Regions from separate parts of the Pseudomonas sp. EA_105y_Pfl2_R69 genome, predicted to be linked through region 2. Evidence: predicted binding sites of a transcription regulator. Region 2 holds the regulator's gene; each other region holds the start of a gene.
What was found. The regulator FliA, encoded in region 2, starts transcription of late flagellar genes. The targets are predictions, from matches to a motif close to CTAAAGTTTNNNNNNNNNNNGCCGNTAA.

Region 1 (7,516 bases), on a different contig from region 2:
CCGGCGGCCAATAGCCCCTGCAGCAGTGCGGCCGGCAAGGCACCGGGTCGCCAGGCCGACAGCTGCGCGCCCAGATATAGCAGCACCGCGACGCTCAGGCACGCACCCAGTTGCGCCACCAGCGCCAGCACTAGCGGATACCGCCCAGCCAAGTGCCGCACCATCCACCTCTCCCGTCACAGCGCCATGATCGGCCGCAGTTTAGCTCCACGACGAGCCGAACGGGTCGCCCGTGCTAAACTCGCGAGCGCCTTAAGCGCACTTCAGCCTCGAAACACTCTCTCGGAAGCCCCATGGCCAAACGCCAACTCAACCGCCGGCAAAACTGGCGTATCGAAAAGATCCAGGGCGAGCGCGCCGCCCGCGCCGCCAAGCGCGAGTCCCAGGCCGTGCAGATTCTCGAAGGCGGCGACCTGGGCCCCGAGCAGACCGGCCTGGTCATCGCCCACTTCGGCGTCCAGATCGAAGTCGAGGCGCTGGATGGCGAACTGGCCGGCCAGGTGTTCCGCTGCCACCTGCGTGCCAACCTGCCGACCCTGGTCACCGGCGACCAGGTAGTATGGCGCGCGGGCAACCAGGGCATCGGCGTTATCGTCGCGCAGCTGCCGCGCAGCACCGAACTGTGCCGCCCGGATACCCGTGGCCAGCTCAAGCCGGTGGCGGCCAACGTCGACCTGATCGTGATCGTTTTCGCCCCGCTGCCCGAGCCCCACGCCAACCTGATCGACCGCTACCTGGTGGCGGCCGAACACGCTGGCATTCGCCCGCTGCTGCTGCTGAACAAGGCCGACCTGATCGACGAGCAGAACGCCGTGGCGCTCAACGCCATGCTCGCTGTCTACCGCCAGCTCGGCTACCCCTTACTGGAGGTTTCCGCTCATCAGGGCGACGGTATGGAGCAGTTGCAACAACAACTGGATGGGCACGTCAGCGTATTCGTCGGCCAGTCCGGGGTCGGCAAGTCTTCGCTGGTCAACAGCCTGCTGCCGGAAGTCGATACCCGGGTGGGACCGCTCTCCGAGCTGACCGGCAAGGGTACCCACACCACCACCACCGCGCGGCTGTTCCACTTTCCGCGCGGCGGCGAACTGATCGACTCCCCCGGGATTCGCGAATTCGGCCTGGTGCATGTCAGCCGCGAAGATGTCGAAGCCGGTTTTATCGAATTCAATGAGCTGATCGGTCAGTGCCGCTTTCGCGACTGCAAGCATGATCGCGAGCCCGGCTGCGCCCTGCTCAAGGCCCTGGAGGAAGGCCGCGTGCACCCCCAGCGCATGGCCAGCTACCGGCATATCCTGGCCAGCCTGCCGGAAACCGAGTACTGAGGACAGCACAAGGCCGCGAGCGATCGCGGCCTTGGCCATGCCTCGAGCGGGTTATCCGCCCTACTGATCGAAGCGCAGCACACCCTCCTCGAAGATATTCAAGCGCTCGCGCAACTGCTCCGACTGGATCGGCTCGTCCGCCGCGGGCGGCTGCGCCGCATCGGGTGCGCCTGGCGCGTCCGCTGCATCCCCAGCCGCATCGCCCTGCGCGCCCTCGATGGCACGCTGGGCCTTCTTCGTCAGCACCACGATATCGATGCGCCGATTGACCGGGTTCAAGGGATCGTCGCGATCGAACAACGCCGACGAGGCATAGCCGACCACCCGCGCCACCTGCGTTTCGTCGTAGCCGCCGGCGATCAGCACGCGCCGCGCCGCATTGGCGCGGTCGGCGGACAACTCCCAGTTGCCGAAATCGCCGCGCCCCACAAAGGGTTTGGCGTCGGTATGACCACTGATGCTGATCTTGTTCGGCACCGCCGCGATGGTGTCGGTCAGGGCCAGCAGGATGTCCTCGAAATAGGGCTGCAAACGCGCACTGCCCGACGCGAACATGGGCCGGTTCTCGGCATCCATGATCTGGATGCGCAGGCCGTCCTGGGTGATCTCGAACAGTATCTGGTCCTTGAAGCGCTGCAACTGCGGGTTCTCGTCGACCTTGTTCTGCAACTCCTGCAGCAACAGCTCGAGGCGCTCGCGCTCGACTTCTTCAGCTATCGACTCGGCCTGCTCCAGGTCGACTTCCGCGTCAGCCGCATCCACCGCGTCAGCGGGGTCCTGCTCTTGCTGATTGAGGGTGCGGTCGGGGGCCGGCGTCGGCGAGCCGCCGAGGTCGATCACATAGGGGCTGGCGCTTTCGGAAAAGCCGATAGGGTCCTTGAAATACCCCGAGATCAGCTTCTTCTGCTCCGGCGTGGCCACCGACATCAGCCACATCACCAGGAAGAACGCCATCATCGCCGTGGCGAAGTCGGCAAAAGCGATCTTCCAGGCACCGCCATGATGGCCACCGGCAACCTTCTTGACCCGCTTGACGATAATCGGCTGATTGTTTTCCATGCCTGGCTTTAGCTCCCGCGCATGGCCTGTTCAAGCTCGATAAAGCTCGGACGGTGCGCCGGATACAGCACCTTGCGCGCGAACTCCACCGCCAGCGAAGGCGGCATGCCGGAGGCCGAAGCCACCAGACCGGCCTTGATCGCCTCGTAGACGTTCAGCTCTTCCTTGGCATCGTGCTCCAGGGCACCCGCGAGGGGGCCGAAGAAACCGTAGGAAGCCAGAATTCCGAGAAAGGTACCGACCAGCGCGGTACCGACCTTCTGGCCGATTTGGGCGTTGTCCGCCTCCGCGAGAATCGACATGGTGATCACGATACCCAGTACCGCCGCGACGATACCCATGGCCGGCATACCGTCGGCCACCTTGGCCACGGCATGTGCCGGGTGCTCGAGGTCTTCCTTGAGGCTGGCGATCTCCATATCGAACAGCCCTTCCAGCTCGTGGGGGGCCATATTGCCGGACGACATGATGCGCAGGTAATCGCAGATAAAGGCGGTCATCCGCTCATCCTTGAGGATGCCCGGGTATTTGCTGAAAATCGGACTGGCCGCGGGGTCTTCGACATCCGCCTCGATGGCCATCATGCCTTCGCGGCGGCTCTTGTTGAGAATCTCGTAGATCAGTTTCAGCACATCCAGGTAGTAGCCATGGCTGAAGCGCGAGCTGAACATACTCAGCGACTTCTTCGACACATGGACAAAGGCACTACCCGGGTTGGCCTGGAGAAAGGCCCCCAAGGCCGCGCCACCGATGATCAAGACCTCGAAGGGGTGCACCAGGGCCATAAACTGGCCGCCGGAGAGCATAAAGCCGCCCAGCACACTGGCGAGCACAACGATGATGCCGATGATTTTTACCATAGAGAAAACATGCCAAAGCCAAGGGGAGACGGGGCCGAAAAAAACAACCCTTCTATTTATCGGAAGATTTGCGCGAGACTATAGCCAGTTAAGGTCAAAAGCCAGCTTGGCTCAACCCGAATGCCCATACCCCTACCGCCCCCGCGCACCCTCCCGAACTGGCTGAAGCTGCTGGATGGGCAGTCGTTGCCCGTGTCCAGCGAAAGCCAGCAACGCTTGCGCCGCGGCCTGGCCAACAACAACAGTTCGATACGCGAGATTGCCGAGCTGATGCAGCACTGCCCGGCGCTGGCGCTCAGCGTGCTGCGCGAGGCCAACCGCCAGGGCGCGACCAGCAAAGAGCCGACGGAAAGCCTGGAAGGAGCGATCAGCCGCCTGGGCCTGAAACGCACGGAAACCCTCCTGGAGCAGCAACCCGCCCTGGCCGAACAGCAGCTGCCCAAAGCCCTGCGGCAGATCCAGCTGATCAGCCTGCACGCCAGCCAGCAGGCCAACGGCCTGTTTGCCGGCCGCCTGGCGCGCCTGTGGCATGAGGTGCACTGGGGCAGCCTGCTGTTCCTGGCCCCCATCTGGGCACTGCTGACCGCTCACCCCGAGCTGTTCGAAGTCTGGGAACAGCGCGTACTGGTCAAGGGCGAACCGGCGACGCGGGTCGAACAGGACGTCCTCGGCGTCCCCCTGCTGCAACTCTGTCTGGCCCTGAGCGAGCGCTGGCGCTTGCCCGAGTGGATCACCCAGGGCTACCGCCTGCTGCTCAACGACCGCCGCCTGCTGGTCAAGGCCCTGCATATTGCCCGCAATAACCAACACCCCTTGCAACAGCAGCAATGCCTGGACGCGGACAGCAACCTGCAGCGCTGGCTGACCCACCCTGCCAACAGCATCCTGCTGGCCAACGGCCTGGCCCTGTCCGCCCATTACGCCTGGAACAGCCAGCACAGCCTACGCTGGCAACGCCTCGCCGGCCTGTTTCTCCAGCTGCCCCTGGCCGAGGTGCAGCAGGCCCTGCACCAGCAGGCCGTGAACAGCGCACGCCAGCACTCGCACGCAGGCCTTTGGCACCCGGCCGAAGCCCTACTCTGGCCTTGGCAGGCGCGCCACCTGCAGGCCGCCGTCGAGCCACCCAAGACGCCGCCGCCCAGCGCCTGGCGTCAGCACTGTGCCCAGTTACTGGCCCAGCCCAGCCCATTCAGCAACGTGCTGCAGCTCACCGCCTGCGCCAACCAGGCTCTGCAGGCCTGCGGCATGCAACGTGTGCTGGTACTCCTCAGCGACCGCAACCACAGCCGCCTGGTGGCGCAACAACACAGCGGCCTGGACCCGGCGGCCAGTCAACTGAGCCTCGACCCGCAACAGAGCCAGGTCTTGCGCCGACTGCTCAGCGCCCCGGCGCAGCTGCGCCTGAGCCCCGCCAACGTCGCGCAGTTCTCGGCACTGCTGCCCGGCTCGCTGAAAAGCCTGTTCCCCAGCGAACACCTGCTGATCCGCTCGATCGCCAGCAACAACCGCGTGGTCATGCTGGTGTTCGCCGACCAGAATGGTCGCCCCCTCGGCGACGCTCTGGTACAGGGCTTCGGCAAAACCGTGCAATGCATCGAGCGCGCCCTGGCCAGCTTTGCCAGCCGCACACGCTAGACACGCTAGAGTCCATTGACGTTTCGCAACAACAGCGCGCGCGGCGAAACGGCAACAGACCCTCGGCTTCCGCTACAATCCGTCCTTTTCCCGTCAAAAGAGGCCCGGCATGACCGCCTTCGCTGAGTTGCCCTTGCTGATCGAACCGGCCCAACTGGCCAGTCGCCTGGATGCACCCGAGCTGATTCTGGTCGACCTGACCAGCAGCGCACGCTACGCCGCCGGGCATATCCCTGGCGCACGCTTTGTCGACCCCAAGCGCACCCAGCTGGGCCAACCGCCGGCACCCGGCCTGCTGCCCGAACAGGCGCAGCTTGAGCAACTGTTCGGCGAACTGGAGCATAACCCCGATGCCGTCTACGTGGTGTATGACGATGAGGGTGGCGGCTGGGCCGGGCGCTTTATCTGGCTGCTGGACGTGATCGGCCACCCGCGTTACCACTACCTGGACGGCGGCCTGCATGCCTGGCTGGCGGAAGACCTGCCCCTCAGTACGGAACAACCCGCCGCCGTGCAGCAGGCGCTCAGCCTGACCCTGAGCGAGGAACCCACGGCCAGCCGCGAGTACCTGCAAAGCCGCCTCGGCGCTCCCGACCTGGCCATCTGGGATGCCCGTTCGGCCGCCGAATACCGGGGCGAGAAGGTACTGGCGCAGAGAGGCGGACATATCCCCGGCGCAGTCAACCTCGAATGGACCGCCTCCATGGACCAGGCCCGCGCCCTGCGTATCCGCCAGGACATGTCCGAGATTCTCAGTGCGCTGGGCATCAGCCCCGACAAGGAACTGATCACCCACTGCCAGACCCATCACCGCTCAGGCCTCACCTACCTGATCGCCAAGGCGCTGGGCTACCCGCGGGTCAAGGCCTATGCCGGCTCCTGGGGCGAGTGGGGCAACCATCCGGACACGCCGATCGAGCAATAAAGCGCTACCCGCTTTCCACTTAAAGGAACACCGATGAAAGACCGCCTGTTTATCCTCAGCCAGTACCTGCTGCCCCATCACCTGCTGTCGCGCCTGATCGGCTGTGCGGCCGAATGCCGGGCCGGCTGGTTCAAGAATCGACTGATCGGCTGGTTCGCCAAGCACTACCAGGTCAACATGGCCGAGGCGCAGGTCGAAGACCTGCAGGCCTTCGAACACTTCAACGCATTTTTCACCCGTGCCCTCAAGGAGGACGCGCGCCCTCTGGACCCGACCCCCGGCGCGGTGCTGTGCCCGGCCGACGGCGCGGTCAGCCAGCTGGGTAAGATCGAGCACGGGCGGATCTTCCAGGCCAAGGGCCACAGCTTCAGCCTGGTCGAACTGCTCGGTGGCGACAGCCCGCGTGCCGCCCCCTTTATGGGCGGCGAGTTTGCCACCATCTACCTGTCGCCCAAGGACTACCACCGCGTGCATATGCCACTGGCCGGCACCCTGCGCGAGATGGTCTATGTGCCGGGCCGCCTGTTCTCGGTCAACCAGAACACCGCAGAAAACGTCCCCGAACTCTTCGCCCGCAACGAACGCGTAGTCTGCCTGTTCGACACCGAGCGCGGCCCCATGGCCGTGGTGCTGGTCGGCGCGATGATAGTCGCCTCCATCGAAACCGTCTGGGCCGGCCTGGTCACCCCGCCCAAACGCGCCCTGAAAAGTTTCAGCTACGACGAGGCCGCCCGCGCGCCCATCGTCCTGGACAAGGGGGCCGAACTGGGCCGCTTCAAGCTCGGTTCCACGGCCATCGTCCTGTTCGGCCCGCAGCAGGTGCAGTGGGCCGAACAACTGGCGGCCAACAGCGGTGTGCAGATGGGCCAGCGCCTGGGCGGTGCCAGCGCCAGCTGACGCGCAGACGGTGAACCCCCGCCGGCATCCGGGGGTCCAACGCTCAGCCCGCAAACCCACAGGACATACGCCAATCCTGTGGCCGCGGGCCCTGCGCCCGACCTTCTGCTGGCTGCTACAGCGGCGAGATGCTGCTAGAGTCGGAACACCATGCATAAGAACGCCCGCCCTGGCGGCGCGCCGGAGTAGCCGAGCTAGATGGATAAACAGAATTCTCACCTGATGCTCCGCGTCACCACACCGGAAAAACAGAGTCTGTCATTCAGCAATGCCAGCCCGCGCGACCTGAAAACCTGGATCGCCGGCCTGCCCAAGGCCAATATCGGCGAGACCGCCCGCCAGCTGTACCAGGCACTGGTGGAGATCAACCAGCTGCTGACGCCCTCGGACAACCGCCTGCAACTCCTGGAGATCCTGCGCCCCGAAGTCTATTTCGTCTGCAAGCAACTGGAGCGCCACTTCCTCAACCAGGCCATCGTCCTCGACGAACGCCCGCGCAAGGTCGCCAACCTGTGCCAGGCGCTGCAAAACCACCTGGCCATCGGCTACAAGCTGATCGTCACCCGCCTCGTCAGCCAGACCGGCCGCGAGCGCAACCAGCTGCTCAATATTGCCCTGCAACGTGCCAGCCACAGCCTGTGCGGCCCGCTGATTCGCGCCAGCCAGCTGTACTGCCCGGTCCCCGAAGGCCTGTGGCTGGAACTGCACCAGCTCTACCAGATCGCCCGCCAGCGCGGCCTGCAGAAAAACCTGATCCGCGACCCGCTGGCCTCGCACGCCCAGGGTCTGAGCGTCGAGCAGAGCTATCTGGTCGC
Region 2 (7,516 bases):
GGCCTTTCAGCTCCCCTGGATGCTTGATCCGTGGTGCCAGTACCGGCTGGCTGGCCTTGCCGTCCGCCGTGACCAGCAGGGTGGGCAAATCACCCAGGTGGCCGTCGCCCCAGGGCTGACCGTGTTTGCCAGTGTTCTGCGGGTCCCAGTGGCCGCCAGCGGCTTCGGCTGCCGAGGGCTGGCCATCCTTGGGGGCCGGATCGCAGCTGGGCTGGCTGTGTACATGAAAGCCATGCAGGCCGGGTTCGAGGCCGTGCAACTGCGGGGTAAACACCACGCCATACGGGCTCTCGCTGATAAGCACCGTGCCGATCGAGGCCCCCTGGCCTTTGCCATCCACGGCCTTGAGTTCGACCGACAGTTCGGCTGCCTGAAGGTTGGCGGCGCAGCAGCCGGCCAGTGCGGCAATCATCCATCGTTTCATTGTTGAATTCCTCGGTGGCTCTCGAGAAAACGCGGCGGGCATGCCGCGTCCTGCCAGTGCTGGGACTGGCATTTGCTGCCGAGGTTCGCTGTTTCTATCACGCGCCAGCATTCCTCCCTGGTGGAGCGCCGCCTGGCGAGTGATTGCGAGCGGCGTGGGTGAAAGTGGAAGGCTTCTTGCAATCACCGACACAGTGACGCCTTGGGCGTCAAAAGATTGAATCGGCTGGGGTAGGGCAGTGGCAATAGATCGTTCGCAAATGATCAGTGATGTGCGCAGCAACCTGTCGGGGTTGAAGCAGGGCAATCTGGGTATTCCGCTGTTGCTGCTGGTCATGCTCGGCATGGTCATGCTGCCGATTCCGCCCTTTCTCCTCGATGTGCTCTTCACCTTCAGCATCGCCCTGTCGATCGTGGTGCTGCTGGTCAGCATCTATGCGCTGCGGCCCCTGGATTTCGCGGTATTCCCCACCATTCTGCTGGCCGCCACCCTGTTGCGCCTGGCGCTGAACGTCGCCTCGACCCGGGTGGTGCTGCTGCACGGGCATGGCGGCGGCGATGCCGCAGGACAGGTGATCCAGGCCTTCGGCGAGGTGGTGATCGGCGGCAACTATGTGGTCGGTATCGTGGTGTTCGCCATTCTGATGATCATCAACTTCGTGGTGGTGACCAAAGGTGCCGGGCGCATTTCCGAGGTCAGCGCACGCTTTACCCTGGATGCCATGCCGGGCAAGCAGATGGCCATCGACGCCGACCTCAACGCCGGCCTGATCGACCAGGCCGAAGCCAAGCAGCGCCGTTCCGATGTGTCCCAGGAAGCCGACTTCTACGGCTCCATGGACGGTGCCAGCAAATTCGTGCGCGGCGATGCGGTGGCCGGCCTGCTGATTCTGTTTATCAACCTGATCGGCGGCATCGCCATCGGCGTGTTCCAGCACAGCCTGAATTTTGTCGATGCGGGCAAGGTCTACACCCTGCTGACCATCGGTGACGGCCTGGTGGCACAGATTCCTTCGCTGCTGTTGTCCACCGCGGCGGCCATCATGGTGACCCGGGTTTCCAGTTCCGAGGATATGGGCGCTCAGGTCAATCGCCAGATGTTTGCCTCGCCCCGCGCCCTGGCGGTGGCGGCCGCGATCATGATCGCCATCGGTCTGGTGCCAGGCATGCCGCACTTCTCCTTTATCGGTCTGGGCCTGGTGGCGGCTGGCGCGGCCTACTGGATCGCCAACAAGCAGCGGGTGGTCCAGGAGAACGAGATCAAGGAAGTGCAGCGCCAGCAGGAGCTGCTGCCGGCGCAGCGGGCCCAGGAGGTCAAGGAGCTGGGCTGGGATGACGTGACGCCGGTGGATATGGTCGGCCTGGAGGTGGGCTACCGCCTGATCCCGCTGGTCGATCGCAACCAGGGTGGCCAGCTGCTGGCGCGGATCAAGGGGGTGCGCAAGAAGCTGTCCCAGGAAATGGGCTTTCTTATGCCCTCGGTGCATATTCGCGACAACCTCGATCTGCAGCCCAATGCCTACCGTTTGACATTGATGGGGGTCAGCGTGGCCGAGGCCGAGGTCTATCCGGATCGCGAGCTGGCGATCAACCCGGGGCAGGTCTTCGGCACGTTGAACGGCATTGCCGCCAAAGACCCGGCGTTTGGCCTGGAGGCGGTGTGGATCGACCCGAGCCAGCGCGATCAGGCCCAATCCCTGGGGTACACCGTGGTCGATGCCAGTACCGTGGTCGCCACCCACCTCAACCAGGTGCTGCACAAGCATGCCCACGAGCTGCTGGGGCATGAGGAAGTGCAGCAGCTGCTGCAGCTGCTGGCCAAGAGTTCGCCCAAGCTGGCCGAGGAGCTGGTGCCGGGTCTCATTTCGCTGTCGACCCTGCTCAAGGTGTTGCAGGCTTTGCTGCAGGAGCAGGTTCCGGTCAGGGATATCCGCACCATCGCCGAGGCCATCGCCAATGTCGCGGTCAAGAGTCAAGATCCCGCCGCGATGGTGGCGGCGGTACGCGTCGCCCTGGCTCGGGCAATCGTGCAAAGCATTGTGGGACTAGAGCTGGAGCTGCCTGTGATCACCCTGGAGCCCAGGTTGGAACAGATATTGCTCAACAGTATGAACAAGGCCGGACAAGGCTCCGAGGAGGGCATTCTTCTGGAGCCTGGGATGGCCGAGAAGCTGCAGCGTTCCCTGGTGGAAGCGGCGCAGCGCCAGGAGATGCTCGGCAAGCCGGTGATACTGCTGGTGGCCGGTCCGGTCCGGGCGATGCTCTCGCGCTTCGCGCGGCTGGCGGTTCCGAGTATCCATGTACTGGCATACCAGGAAATTCCGGACAACAAGCAAGTCACCATCGTCGCGACGGTGGGGCAGAACTAACCGAGGTTACAGGCCATGCAGGTCAAACGCTTTTTCGCCGCCGATATGCGTACCGCCATGAAACTGGTGCGCGATGAGCTGGGTGCCGATGCCTCGATCATCGGCAATCGCCGGGTTGCCGGCGGTGTCGAGCTGACTGCCGCACTGGATTATCAGATTCCTGCCGCGCCGGCCCGCCAGCCCAACCCGGCGCTGGAGGCCGAGCTGCGTCAGACCCAGGCGAAGATCGCCTCGGCCCAGGCCGAGCTGGTCAGCCGTGCCCAGGGCGATGCCGGCAAGGACCGCCAGCTGCTTGGCGCGCCGCTGAGCATGCCCGCTGCCAGTCTGGCGGCGGCTCTGCAACAACCTCAGGGTGCACCGGCTGCGGTGAGCGATCAGCGCGCCCTGGATGCCATGCGTTTCGAGTTGCATGGTCTGCGCGAGCTGATCGAGGTGCAGCTCGGCTCCATCGCCTGGGGCCAGTTGCAGAACCGTCGGCCGCAGCAGGCCAACCTGTGGCGGCGCCTGCAGCGCATGGGCCTGTCCGCCGAGCTGGCCAAGGCCCTGCTCGAGCGCGTGGCCAATGTCGCCGAGCCGCGCCAGGCCTGGCGCATGCTCCTGGCCCATCTGGCCCACGCGATCAAGACACCGAAGCAGGAACCGATGGACGAGGGCGGGGTGATCGCCCTGGTCGGTCCCGCCGGCATGGGCAAGACCACTACCCTGGCCAAGCTGGCGGCGCGCTACGTGCTCAAGTACGGCGCGCAGCATATCGCCCTGGTCAGCCTGGACAGCTACCGCATCGGTGCCCAGGAGCAACTCAAGACCCTGGGGCGCATCCTCGATGTGCCGGTGACCCTGGTCGATCCGGGACAGTCGCTGACCCAGGCCCTGGCCCCGCTGGCGCGCAAGCGCGTGGTGCTGATCGATACCGCCGGCCTGCCGGGCAACGATCCGGCTCTGCGCATGCAGCTGGAAACCCTGGCCAGTCGCGGGGTCAATGCGAAGAATTATCTGGTGATGGCGGCAACCAGTCAGAGCCAAGTGCTGAAAGCGGCCTACCATAGTTACAAACCGTGCGGTTTGTCCGGCTGCATCCTGACTAAAGCGGACGAAGCCACCAGCCTGGGCGAGGTTTTAGGGCTGGCTATTAGCCAGCGTCTACCGGTAGCCTATCTGACCGATGGGCCGCGGATCCCGGACGATCTGCATGTGCCGCGCAGCCATCAGCTGGTGAGTCGGGCGGTGGGGCTACAGGCGACCCAGGACCCCAGCGAGGATACGATGGCCGAGATGTTTGCCGGCCTCTATCAGCAGCCAACGCGCCGCGCGAGTTGAGCATTAATCAACAGAACACCGCCAGCCGCATGGCTGCGGTCGAAGTTAGACAACAGGTGTGTAGATAACATGGGTATGCATCCCGTACAGGTGATTGCTGTAACCGGCGGCAAGGGTGGCGTCGGTAAGACCAATGTGTCGGTGAATCTGGCTCTGGCCCTGGCCGACCTCGGCCGCCGGGTGATGCTGATGGACGCCGACCTGGGCTTGGCCAACGTCGACGTACTGCTGGGCCTGACCGCCAAACGCACCCTGGAAGATGTCATCAGCGGCGAGTGCGAGTTGCGTGAGGTTCTGCTACAGGGGCCGGGGGGCATCCGCATCGTGCCGGCGGCCTCCGGCATCCAGAGCATGGTGCAGCTGTCGCCGATGCAGCACGCCGGACTGATTCAGGCCTTCAGCGATATCAGCGACAACCTCGACGTATTGATCATCGACACCGCGGCCGGGATCGGCGATGGCGTGGTCAGCTTCGTGCGCGCGGCCCAGGAAGTGTTGGTGGTGGTGTGCGACGAGCCGACCTCGATCACCGATGCCTATGCCCTGATCAAGCTGCTCAACCGCGACCACGGCATGAACCGCTTTCGCGTGCTGGCCAATATGGCCCATAGCCCGCAGGAGGGTCGCAATCTGTTTGCTAAGCTGACCAAGGTCACCGATCGTTTTCTCGATGTCGCCCTGCAATATGTAGGGGCCGTGCCCTACGACGAGTCGGTGCGCAAGGCCGTGCAGAAACAGCGTGCGGTCTATGAAGCCTTCCCACGCTCTAAATGTGCGCTGGCGTTCAAGGCGATAGCCCAGAAGGTCGATGCCTGGCCGCTGCCGGCCAACCCGCGCGGTCATCTGGAGTTTTTCGTCGAGCGTCTGGTGCAGCAACCGGTCGCGGACCCGGCCATATGACAGCAGCCTCTGGACTCCGTATGTACAGCAAAGCACAGGCGCAGGACTCCCAGCACCAGTTGATCGAGCGCTATGCGCCTCTGGTCAAACGCATTGCTTACCACCTGTTGGCGCGCTTGCCGGCCAATATCCAGGTGGACGATCTGATTCAGGCCGGCATGATCGGCCTGCTCGAAGCGTCAAAAAAATACGACTCCAGCAAGGGTGCCAGTTTCGAGACATTCGCCGGTATCCGCATTCGCGGCTCCATGCTCGACGAGGTGCGCAAAGGTGACTGGGCCCCCCGTTCGGTGCATCGAAACAGCCGCATGGTTAGCGATGCCATTCGGGTAATTGAGGCCAGAACCGGTCGAGACGCTAAAGATCAAGAGGTTGCGGCCGAACTCCAATTGAGTCTCGAGGATTACTACGGCATTCTTGGCGACACGTTGGGCAGCCGCCTGTTCAGCTTCGACGACCTGTTGCAGGATGGCGAGCACGGCGGCGGGCTGCGCGAGGATCTTGCCGGCCACCACCTCGAACCCTCACGCGATCTGGAAGACGAACGCTTTCAGGCGGCGCTGGCCGATGCCATTGCCGGCCTGCCGGAGCGAGAGCGGCTGGTGCTGGCGTTGTATTACGACGAAGAACTGAATCTCAAGGAGATCGGCGAGGTACTGGGGGTTAGCGAGTCTCGCGTCAGTCAGCTCCACAGCCAGTGCGCGGCACGGTTGCGGGCGCGGCTTGGCGAATGGCGCGCGAACTAGGCAGTTAAATCAGCAGGCCGGTTTCACGATTAAAGGCGTAGCCAGGTGCTGGATACGTTTGGACTGTACGGAGGTCGACTTGGACAAAAATATGAAAATCCTCATCGTTGATGACTTTTCAACGATGCGCCGGATCATCAAGAACCTCCTGCGCGATTTGGGGTTCACCAATACCGCGGAAGCCGATGACGGCACCACCGCCTTGCCCATGCTGCAGAGTGGCAGTTTCGATTTCCTGGTGACTGACTGGAATATGCCAGGCATGACCGGGATCGACCTGTTGCGTGCGGTGCGTGCCGACGAGCGCCTGAAAACCCTGCCGGTGCTGATGGTCACGGCAGAAGCCAAGCGCGATCAGATCATCGAGGCGGCGCAGGCGGGGGTGAACGGTTATGTGGTCAAGCCGTTCACCGCTCAGGTGCTCAAAGAGAAGATCGAAAAGATCTTCGAGCGGGTCAACGGCTGATGTTTGCCGCGAGGGTACTATGGAATACGAAGATTCCCCTCAGAGCGACCTCGAGTCGACTCTGAAGCAAAGCGCTCGCCAGCTGGTTGACAGCCTGGAACAAGGCAATTTCGGCGAAGCGGTACAGCTGATCCATGAACTCAACAAGGCACGCGATCGTGGCCTGTATCACGAAGTCGGCAAACTGACCCGGGAACTGCACAACGCGATCGTCAATTTCCAGCTCGATCCGCGCGTCCCCCATGCCACCGAAGTCTCCCAGATCACCGATGCCACCGAACGCCTCAACTATGTGGTGACGATGACCGAGAAAGCGGCCAATCGCACCATGGACCTGGTCGAGCAGAGTGCCCCGCTGGTCAATGACCTCAGCGCCGAAGCGCAGAGCCTGAGTGCCGACTGGGGGCGTTTTATGCGCCGCGAGATGAGTGCCGATGGCTTTCGTGAGCTGGCCAAGCGCGTCGAGTTGTTTCTTGCCCGCAGTGAGCGTGACGCCAGCAAGCTGTCCGGTCATCTCAACGACATTCTGCTCGCCCAGGACTATCAGGACCTCACCGGCCAGGTGATCAAGCGGGTGACGCAACTGGTTACCGAGGTCGAGAGCAACCTGCTCAAGCTGGTGCTGATGGCCAGTCAGGTCGATCAGATTGCCGGCATCGAGCACAACCACGAATTGCTCCGCGCCGAACAAGAACAACAAAAAGAGCCTTCCAGCGGTGAAGGTCCGCAGATTCATGCCGATAAGCGTGATGACGTCGCATCCAATCAGGATGATGTCGACGATCTGCTTTCCAGCCTGGGATTTTAGGAGCACGTCTATGAGCTTCGGCGCCGATGAAGAAATCCTCCAGGACTTCCTGGTGGAGGCCGGCGAGATTCTTGAACTACTGTCCGAACAGCTTGTAGAGCTGGAGAGTCGGCCGGACGACATGAATCTGCTCAACGCTATTTTTCGCGGGTTCCATACCGTCAAAGGTGGTGCTGGTTTTCTCCAGCTCAATGAGCTGGTGGAATGCTGCCATATCGCAGAAAACGTCTTCGACATCCTGCGCAAGGGCGAACGACGCGTCGACTCGGCGCTGATGGATGTGGTGCTGGAAGCACTGGATGCGGTCAACAGCATGTTTACCGAGGTGCGCGAGCGCACCGACCTGACCCCGGCCACGCCCGAGCTGCTGGCTGCCTTGGCACGTCTGGCCGAGCCGGCGGGAGCCGCTGCGCCGGTCGCCGCAGCGCCCGCTGCAGCGCCAGCGCCTGTGGGCGGCGGGGCCGATATCACCGACAGCGAGTTCGAA
Region 3 (7,516 bases), on a different contig from region 2:
GACAAATTTCTTGATGCCGTCGGTAACGCCGCCAGTATCCTGACCCACCGTTACCGTCAGTGGCGCGCCTACTGCCGTTTTGGCAATCAGTTCAAGGGTCACCTCAGGGATAGCACCCGTCACGCTATTGGTCGGGCTAGTCAGCGTCAGCCCGTCAATGCTGAACTCCGCATCGGCCGCCTGGGTGATGTAACCCGCACTGGCGGTATCTGCAGCATTCAAGGCAGCCGTACCGTCGGCCGCCAGCGCAGCCAGATTACCAGTGCCCGTCACGATTACGTCGTTTCCCGCACCGGTCGTACTGGAGCTGAATACCAGGCGCGACTCTCCGGTTGTCGAACCCGGGTTGCTCACGATGTTGACGCTGATGCCCTTGTCTTTGAGCGCCGCATTGAGCTGGTCGCGGGTACTCGACAGATCGGAGCCGGCGACGATCTTGACCTCGGTGCCGGCATCGCCAGCACCGATTTTGACGGTAAAGGTTTCCTCGCCCGCGCCACTGCCGAAGGTATTGTCCACCGCAGCGGACGCCACCTTGCTCGAGGCGGCCAGGCGATTCACCGCCACCTCATAGACACCCGCCAAAGCACTCTTGCTGGCAGAAGCAGTGACCGAGGCAGTATTGGATGAGCTGGCCGTACGTTTTTCAAACAGCGTCGGATCGTTCAACTCTTTTAGCGCTGTCTGGAAGGCGCTAAGCGCACTCTTGAGCTGGCCCAAGGCGGAGAATTTGGTCGTCGTGGCCTTTTCAAGGCGCGCAAGCTGCGCCTCCTTCGGTGCCTTTTCTGCATTGACCAACGCACCGACGATACTGTCGATATTGACGCCAGAACCAATACCCGTTAACCCAGCCATGCTAACCACCTCGTCATTGGAATGACGCTTAACACTAGAAATTAAAAACACTCAAAATTCATGCCACTCAGGCTTCAGCCTTGAACAGCAAACTACGGATTTCTTCCAGGTTCTCGGCCAAACGCAACGCATCTTCAGTAGGGATCTGACGAACGACATCGCCCGATACTGAATCCGTGACTTTAACCACCACGCGCCCGGTGGAGTCATCGAGCGCGAAGTTCAGATCGCGCCGGATCGATTGAACGAAGCCCTGAATCGAGGACACGGCCTTTTCCACCGAGTCCCTGGCCGACGCCTCGGGCCCTTCGGATTGCTCGGCTGCCGCTGCGCGAGCCGATGACTCAGGCGCAGGCACCGACTCGGGCCGCGCAGCAGAACCGCTAACCGCGCCGGTTGGCGACCGCGCCCCCGCCGTTACCAACGACAACGGATTGCTGATACCTATGTCCATCGTCACACCCTCTCAATGGCAAGACGGGGGGAAGCGCTAAGCACTTCCCCCCGTAGTCTAACGCTGACTGACTGTTTCAGCTTACTGCAGGAGGCTAAGCACCGCCTGCGGCAACTGGTTGGCCTGAGCCAGGATCGCGGTACCAGCCTGTTGCAGAACCTGATTCTTGCTCAGATTCGCGGTTTCGGCGGCGAAGTCGGTGTCCTGGATACGACCACGGGCGGCCGAGACGTTTTCACCGATGTTTTGCAAGTTGCTAATCGTGTTCTCAAAGCGATTCTGCACCGCACCCAGGTCGGCACGCTGGTTATCGATCTGCTTGAGGGCATCATCGATGACCAGAACGGCTGCCTGCGCACCTGCCGCGCTGGTGATGTCGATGTCTTTAACGGAGTTGGTAGCAACAGGTACTAATGGAGTCGGAGTGACTACGCCAAATGTCGCACCAGTAGTGTCAGTGTCGGCTAAGGTGATAGTAACAAGGTCACTGGTGGGGACCGCAAGGTTGGGATTTGCCTTGTTAATCACCTGATACACGCCGGCGGCATCCTTATGCACACCCACTTCCACGTTGGCGTCGTTGATAGCCGCGGCCAGTTTGTCGGTGACCTGTGCAGCCGTATCGGTGGTAAGCAGTTCGGCCGTCACAACCACGTCAGCCTTGCTTCCGAAATCAAGCGTCAAGCTCACTGTGCCGTCTGCTGTCGGAGCAGTAGCAGAACCGAAGGCGGTTTGAAAGAAGGTGCCTTCAAGCGAATCGGCACTCATTTCAGCGATGTTGACGCTGATGCTTTCGTTCGCAGCCGAACCCACCTGAAAGTTCTTGGTGCCGAAATTACCATCGAGCAATTTCTGACCACCGAAGGTGGTGGTGTTGCTGATACGGTCCAGTTCTTTTTTCAACTGGCTGACTTCAGAGTTCAAGGCCGTACGCTCGGAGATGCTATTTGAGCCGTTGGACGACTGCAGGGACAGGTCACGCATACGCTGCAGGATATTGGTGGACTGCTGCAGGGCACCTTCAGCGGTCTGCGCCAAGGAGATACCGTCGTTGGCGTTACGCACAGCTACACCCAGACCATTAATCTGGCTGGTCAGACGGTTGGCAATCTGCAGGCCGGCAGCATCGTCCTTGGCGCTGTTGATGCGCGAGCCAGTGGACAGACGCTGCAGCGAGGTTTGCAGCGCATTGGAGGAAGCGTTCAGGTTGCGCTGGGTGTTCAGGGACGGAATGTTGGTATTGACAGTAAGGGCCATGATGTTTGCCTCCAAAGGGCTGGTACTTAAAGGTAGCTGGGTGGTGCGAGCTGTAGGGCGGTTGCCTAGCTCAGGCACCCCAGTTACTTCGCATTCGTAATCTTTATCGGCGCTTACCCGAGATGCTTTAGGGGCTTTTTGCCTTATTTGGCGAAAGTTTTTTCTTGATAAGCAACAAAGAGTTAGCTCGGAAAGGGGATGTCGCTGGGCATTCTGCCGGGTTTTCGACGGACTTTTGGGTGGATTAGCCGCGCGCTGACCACCCTCCCTCTCGTTTCGCTCGGCGCGTTTGAGTGAAGCAACAACCCGCAACCCGCCGCCTTTTTGCATCCTCCTGCCAACCATCGGTGCACTGCCTGCGGCGAGTGACACCCTACGGCTTGCGGCGGCTCCAGCAGCACAGCCGAAAGGCCATGCCCCATTAGCTGTTACCTGAGAGACCTGGCTGTTGTGGGAGAGGGCTTATTCGCGAAAACCTTAGAACGCGGAGCATCTTTCGCGGCTAAAGCCTCTCCCGCGCTGCGCAGGGTTGCATCGACAGGTAACGGGTACAGAACCCACCATCAAAGCTGCGCGCTGGTTGGCCCTTCTAGATAAGAGCACGAACGCCAAATCATCAGCGCAACTGATTAAACAGACTGAGGCTGGCGATTTTTACGTAGCTCTGCTGCGAGGCTTCCAGAACGATGGACTGGAACGACAGGCGCGACAACGCTTCGGCGTAGTCCAGCTCGCGCAATTCAGCCTGCACGGATTTGTTGACCAGGGTGACGTCTTCGTTGTCGGTCTGGGTCGAGTCGATAATATTCAGGCGTGCACCGATTTCGCCGCGCACGCCGTCGACGGTGGTCATGCCATGGTCGAGGTTGGTCAGGGCCACCGCCACCGCATCGCGCACCTGCAAGCCAGTTGCTGGGCCTTCCAGGCTAGCGCGCAGCTGAGCGATGGTTTCGAGGATGCCCTGCTTCTGCCGAGTCGGATCGGAGGTGACCTGGATGCTTTCGCCGCCTACCGGCACGCCGTCGAACTGCACGCTCACGCCGCGAAACACCAACTGATCGCTTTGGGCATCGTCTTCATCCATCCGCCCACTGGCGAGCACGGCGGCGGCAGGAATGCCGTAGACGTCGTAGCGCTTCGGATCGAGCGGGTCGAAGCGAATTTCGATACCCGTGTCGGGGAACGCCGGATTACCGGAGAAGGCCACCTCGTCCTGCACCAGCGGTGCGGATACGGAGAGGGTGGAGCCCGGCGTCAGCAAGGGATCGAACGCGGCGTCGAGTCGGCCGGCATTGGTGATGTTCTGGAAGATTTTCTTGCCGCTGTCGCTAATGGCCAGGTCCAGCGAACTGGCCACCTGCAGCTTGCGCTGGCCCTCGTCGCCCTGATAGCTGTAGCTACCATCGCCGTCACGGACAAAGGGCTGGGTCTTGCCCTGAAAACCGGCGAACAGGTATTCGCCGCGGGCGTTGCGAGTATTCATCAGGCCGAACAGCTCGTTTTCACGCTCGCCCAACTCGGCGGCGATAGACTTGCGATCATCGGCACTCAGGCCTCCGTTGCCAGCCTGCACAGTCAGTTCACGCACGCGCTGAAGAACGGTGTTGACCGAATTGAGGGTGACCTCTTCCTGGGTCAGGCTGTTATTGGCGGCCGTCAGGTTGTCCTTGTATTGGGTCAGCACATTCTGCTGCTGCTCCAGCTGCAACAGGCGCACGGCGGCGACCGGATCGTCGGCCGGGGTGAGCATACGATTGCCAGTGCTGATCTGTTCCTGGGTACGGGTGACATTGGCGTAGTTGCGCTGAATGCCCGTAACACCGTTGTTGAACGCCTGGATGGTGGAGATGCGCATGCTTGAGCCTCTTGTTGCAATCCGAGGTCTGGCCGCCGCGAGCAGCCCTCACCCTAACCCTCTCCCGGAGGGAGAGGGGATTGTTCTGCGCGCGCCGGCGAGCGGCGCGGTTTTATCTGAATGTATTGATCAGGGTATCGAACAAAGAGCGCGCAACTTGAATGACCTGCGCCGAAGCATTGTAGTACTGCTCGAATTTGATCAGGTTGGCCGCCTCTTCGTCGAGGTTGACCGCCGACAGTGAATCGCGATTGTCGGTCGCCTGCTTGAGAATCGCCCCGGTCGCCTCGCTGTCCTGCCGGGCCTGCGCCGTCAGGGTGCCGACCCGCTCGACCAGATCGCCATAGCCATCGGTAAAGCTGACGCCCGTTGCGATACTGCTCACGCTGAGATCCACACCGACGGTCTGCTTGCTTTGCAGGTCGACCAGCTTCAGGGCGTTACGGTTGTCCGATACGCCGTTCTGGTTGAAGCCCACGCTGAAGCTGTCGCCACTTTCCGGCCGGCCGCTGATGCTGAAACTGACCACATTGCCGCCGCCCAAATCAAGCTCGTAGTTATTCGTCTGACCGGGCTGGAAGGCACCGGCGGGTACCCGGGTCAGACCGGTAACCGGCGTACCCGGAGGGTTCTCGAAGGCCCCGGCACCGTTATAGATCAGCCCCACGGGTAGCGCGGCGGCAATCGCGGCCGCGTCGATGGGATTACTCCCGGCCGCGATCAGGTCGGGCTGGGAGATGCTGCCGTTACCACTATTTTGCAGGCCCGCCTCGGCCCGCACGGGGGCGGCGAACGCCAGTTGGTCGGGCTGGTCCAGCACGGTCGAAATGCTCGTGGCACCGCGCCGGGTGGGCTGCAGAAGAAACTTGTCGGCCGCGGCCGGCGCGGCATCGAGGGCCAGCGCAAAGCCCTGGTCGCGACCCGCGGCATCGGTGAAGGTCAGGCTGGCGGGATAGCTGCCAGGCGGGTTCGGGCTCACCGTCAGGGTCGCGCCGTCACTCAGGCGGCGGGCCTGGTACTGGGTGCCATCGTATTCCAGGCGGTAGTCGCTGGTGGTCAGCACGCTGGTATCGGTGATGTTCAGGGCCGGCTGAACGCTGCCGGTATTGGTCGAAAAGGCCCGTACCCGCAGCGTGGCGAGGGCGGCGTCGTTGAAATCACCGAACAATGCCGAACCGACCTGGCCCTTCAGATCCAGGCCCTGACCGAGCTGGGTATTGACCTGGTCGCTGACCGCCAGTGCCAGCCGCCCCAGGGAGTTGAGGGTCGGGTCCAGGGTCTCGCTGCGGTAGCGGATCAAGCCACCCAGCTCGCCGCCGGTAAGCAGGGAGGTAATGCCCTGACGCGAACCGCCGCTGACGAAGTTCACCTCGAAACGGGTCGGATCGCCCTGCCCCGGCACCACTTCCAAGCGGCTGGCGCTGCTGCCCACCACCAGCGGCTGGCCGGAACCGACAAACAGGTTCAGCGAGTTGTCGTCCTGCGCCACCACGGTGACGCCGACATAGGTGGACAGCTGCCTAACCGCCTCTTCGCGCGCATCGAGCAGATCGTTGGGTTGCTGGCCATTGGCTGCGGCCTTGGCGATGGCATCGTTGTAGCTGGCAATCGAGGTCGCCAGGCGGTTGATCTGATCGGTGACCGCCGACATCTGCTTGTTGATAAATTCGTTCTGTTCGCTGATGCGGTCGTACACCGTATTGAAACGCTTGGCCAGACCCTCGGCCTCCGACAGCACCAGCTGCCGCGCGGGAATATTGGCGGGGTCTTCGGCAGCGGTTTGCAGGGCCGAGAAGAATTTCTGCAGCGAAGGCGTGATGCCCGTGGTCGAGCCGGCCAATAGCGAATCCAGCTGCTCGATCTGGCTCTTGTAGGCCTCGACATCGGAGCTGAGCGCCGTACTGCTGCGCACCTGGGTACTGAGAAACTCGCTGTAGGTTCGGCGGATATCCACCAGGGTGGTGCCCGAGCCGATAAAACCGGCCCCGCTGAACTGCGGCGTGCGCGTGGCCTGCACGGTGTCCTGGCGCGAGAACCCCGGGGTGTTGACGTTGGTTATGTTGTGGCCGGTTACCGCCAGCGAGGTCTTGTTCGCCGATAGCCCGGACAGGCCAATACTGAGTAGGTCAGCCATGGTTCATCATCCGTTGGTGGACGGCGTACTGACGGCCGCAACTGTTTGATAGGTCTGCATCTGCCGGGCGATCTGGGCGATCTTGCGCGCGTATTGCGGGTCGGTGGCGTAACCGGCCTTCTGCAGTTCGCGGGCGAACTGTTCGGGCTTGTCGGTGCTGGCCAGGGCCTTCTCGTAACGGCCATTGCCCTGGAGGAAGCTCACGTAGTCTTCGAAACTGTGGGCGTAGGAGTCATAGGCGCGGAAGGATGCCGCTTCCTTGACCGCCTTGCCGCCACGGTATTCGGTGGTCAGCACCCGGGCCGAGTCGCCCTCCCAGCTGTTGTGGCTCTTGATACCGAACAGGTTATGACTGCTCTCGCCGTCGCGGGTGCGAATGATCGACTTGCCCCAGCCGGTTTCCAGCGCGGCCTGGGCCACCAGGTAGCGGGGGTCGACGCCAATCTTCTGCGCCGCCTGCTCGGCCATCGGCAGCATGGCGGTAATAAATTCGTCCTTGGAAGTAAACGCCGCCTTGCCGGGAGCCAGGGGCGGCTGGGCCAGACGACGGCCGGTAATGGCGTCGCTGCCGTTCAGGCTCAGGGCGCTGCCAGCGGGGGCGGCGAAGGCCTTGGCGGGGATCCAGTCGTTCTGCGCCAGGGCCTGGCCCTCCGGCGCGCCGGCGGCCGGGACGATACCGGCCAGCAGGCGGTCGGTCAGCTTGCCCGGCAAGGCCAGGCGACGCTGGTTGATCAGCGGCGCATCGTCACGGCCGCTGTCCACCCTGGCCAGGGGTTTGCTCGGCGCGCTGGGCACCGGCTCGTCGACCTGGGCGAAGGGATTGGGCCGGCTGCCAGCAGCCTTGATCTGCGACATTTGCCGCACCAGCACGTCGGCCAGACCGATACCGTTCTGATGATTGGACATGGTCACCGACAACTGCTGGTCGTGCATGTCCTGGTAGGTTTTGCTCTCGTTGCTG

Region 1: a site for FliA is predicted at 3,301-3,328, ahead of motA (flagellar motor stator protein MotA). Genes of this name have one in related genera too.
Region 3: a site for FliA is predicted at 2,670-2,697, ahead of AACY13_RS13075 (flagellin). Genes of this name have one in related genera too.

Annotation. Positions count from the first base shown of each region.
Region 1 is NZ_CAXAOO010000001.1:505,354-512,869, reverse strand. It holds gene AACY13_RS02220 (class I SAM-dependent methyltransferase) at 1-164, opposite strand, end outside; gene rsgA (small ribosomal subunit biogenesis GTPase RsgA) at 294-1,325, shown strand; gene motB (flagellar motor protein MotB) at 1,386-2,384, opposite strand; gene motA (flagellar motor stator protein MotA) at 2,393-3,244, opposite strand; gene AACY13_RS02200 (HDOD domain-containing protein) at 3,365-4,879, shown strand; gene AACY13_RS02195 (rhodanese-like domain-containing protein) at 4,989-5,804, shown strand; gene asd (archaetidylserine decarboxylase) at 5,838-6,701, shown strand; gene AACY13_RS02185 (molecular chaperone) at 6,900-7,516, shown strand, end outside.
Region 2 is NZ_CAXAOO010000006.1:239,206-246,721, reverse strand. It holds gene sodC (superoxide dismutase [Cu-Zn] SodC) at 1-424, opposite strand, end outside; gene flhA (flagellar biosynthesis protein FlhA) at 669-2,792, shown strand; gene flhF (flagellar biosynthesis protein FlhF) at 2,808-4,109, shown strand; gene fleN (flagellar synthesis regulator FleN) at 4,179-5,009, shown strand; gene fliA (RNA polymerase sigma factor FliA) at 5,006-5,755, shown strand; gene AACY13_RS17765 (chemotaxis response regulator CheY) at 5,847-6,221, shown strand; gene AACY13_RS17760 (protein phosphatase CheZ) at 6,241-7,029, shown strand; gene AACY13_RS17755 (chemotaxis protein CheA) at 7,040-7,516, shown strand, end outside.
Region 3 is NZ_CAXAOO010000004.1:207,637-215,152, forward strand. It holds gene fliD (flagellar filament capping protein FliD) at 1-855, opposite strand, end outside; gene AACY13_RS13070 (flagellar protein FlaG) at 923-1,309, opposite strand; gene AACY13_RS13075 (flagellin) at 1,391-2,566, opposite strand; gene flgL (flagellar hook-associated protein FlgL) at 3,183-4,421, opposite strand; gene flgK (flagellar hook-associated protein FlgK) at 4,534-6,555, opposite strand; gene flgJ (flagellar assembly peptidoglycan hydrolase FlgJ) at 6,562-7,516, opposite strand, start outside.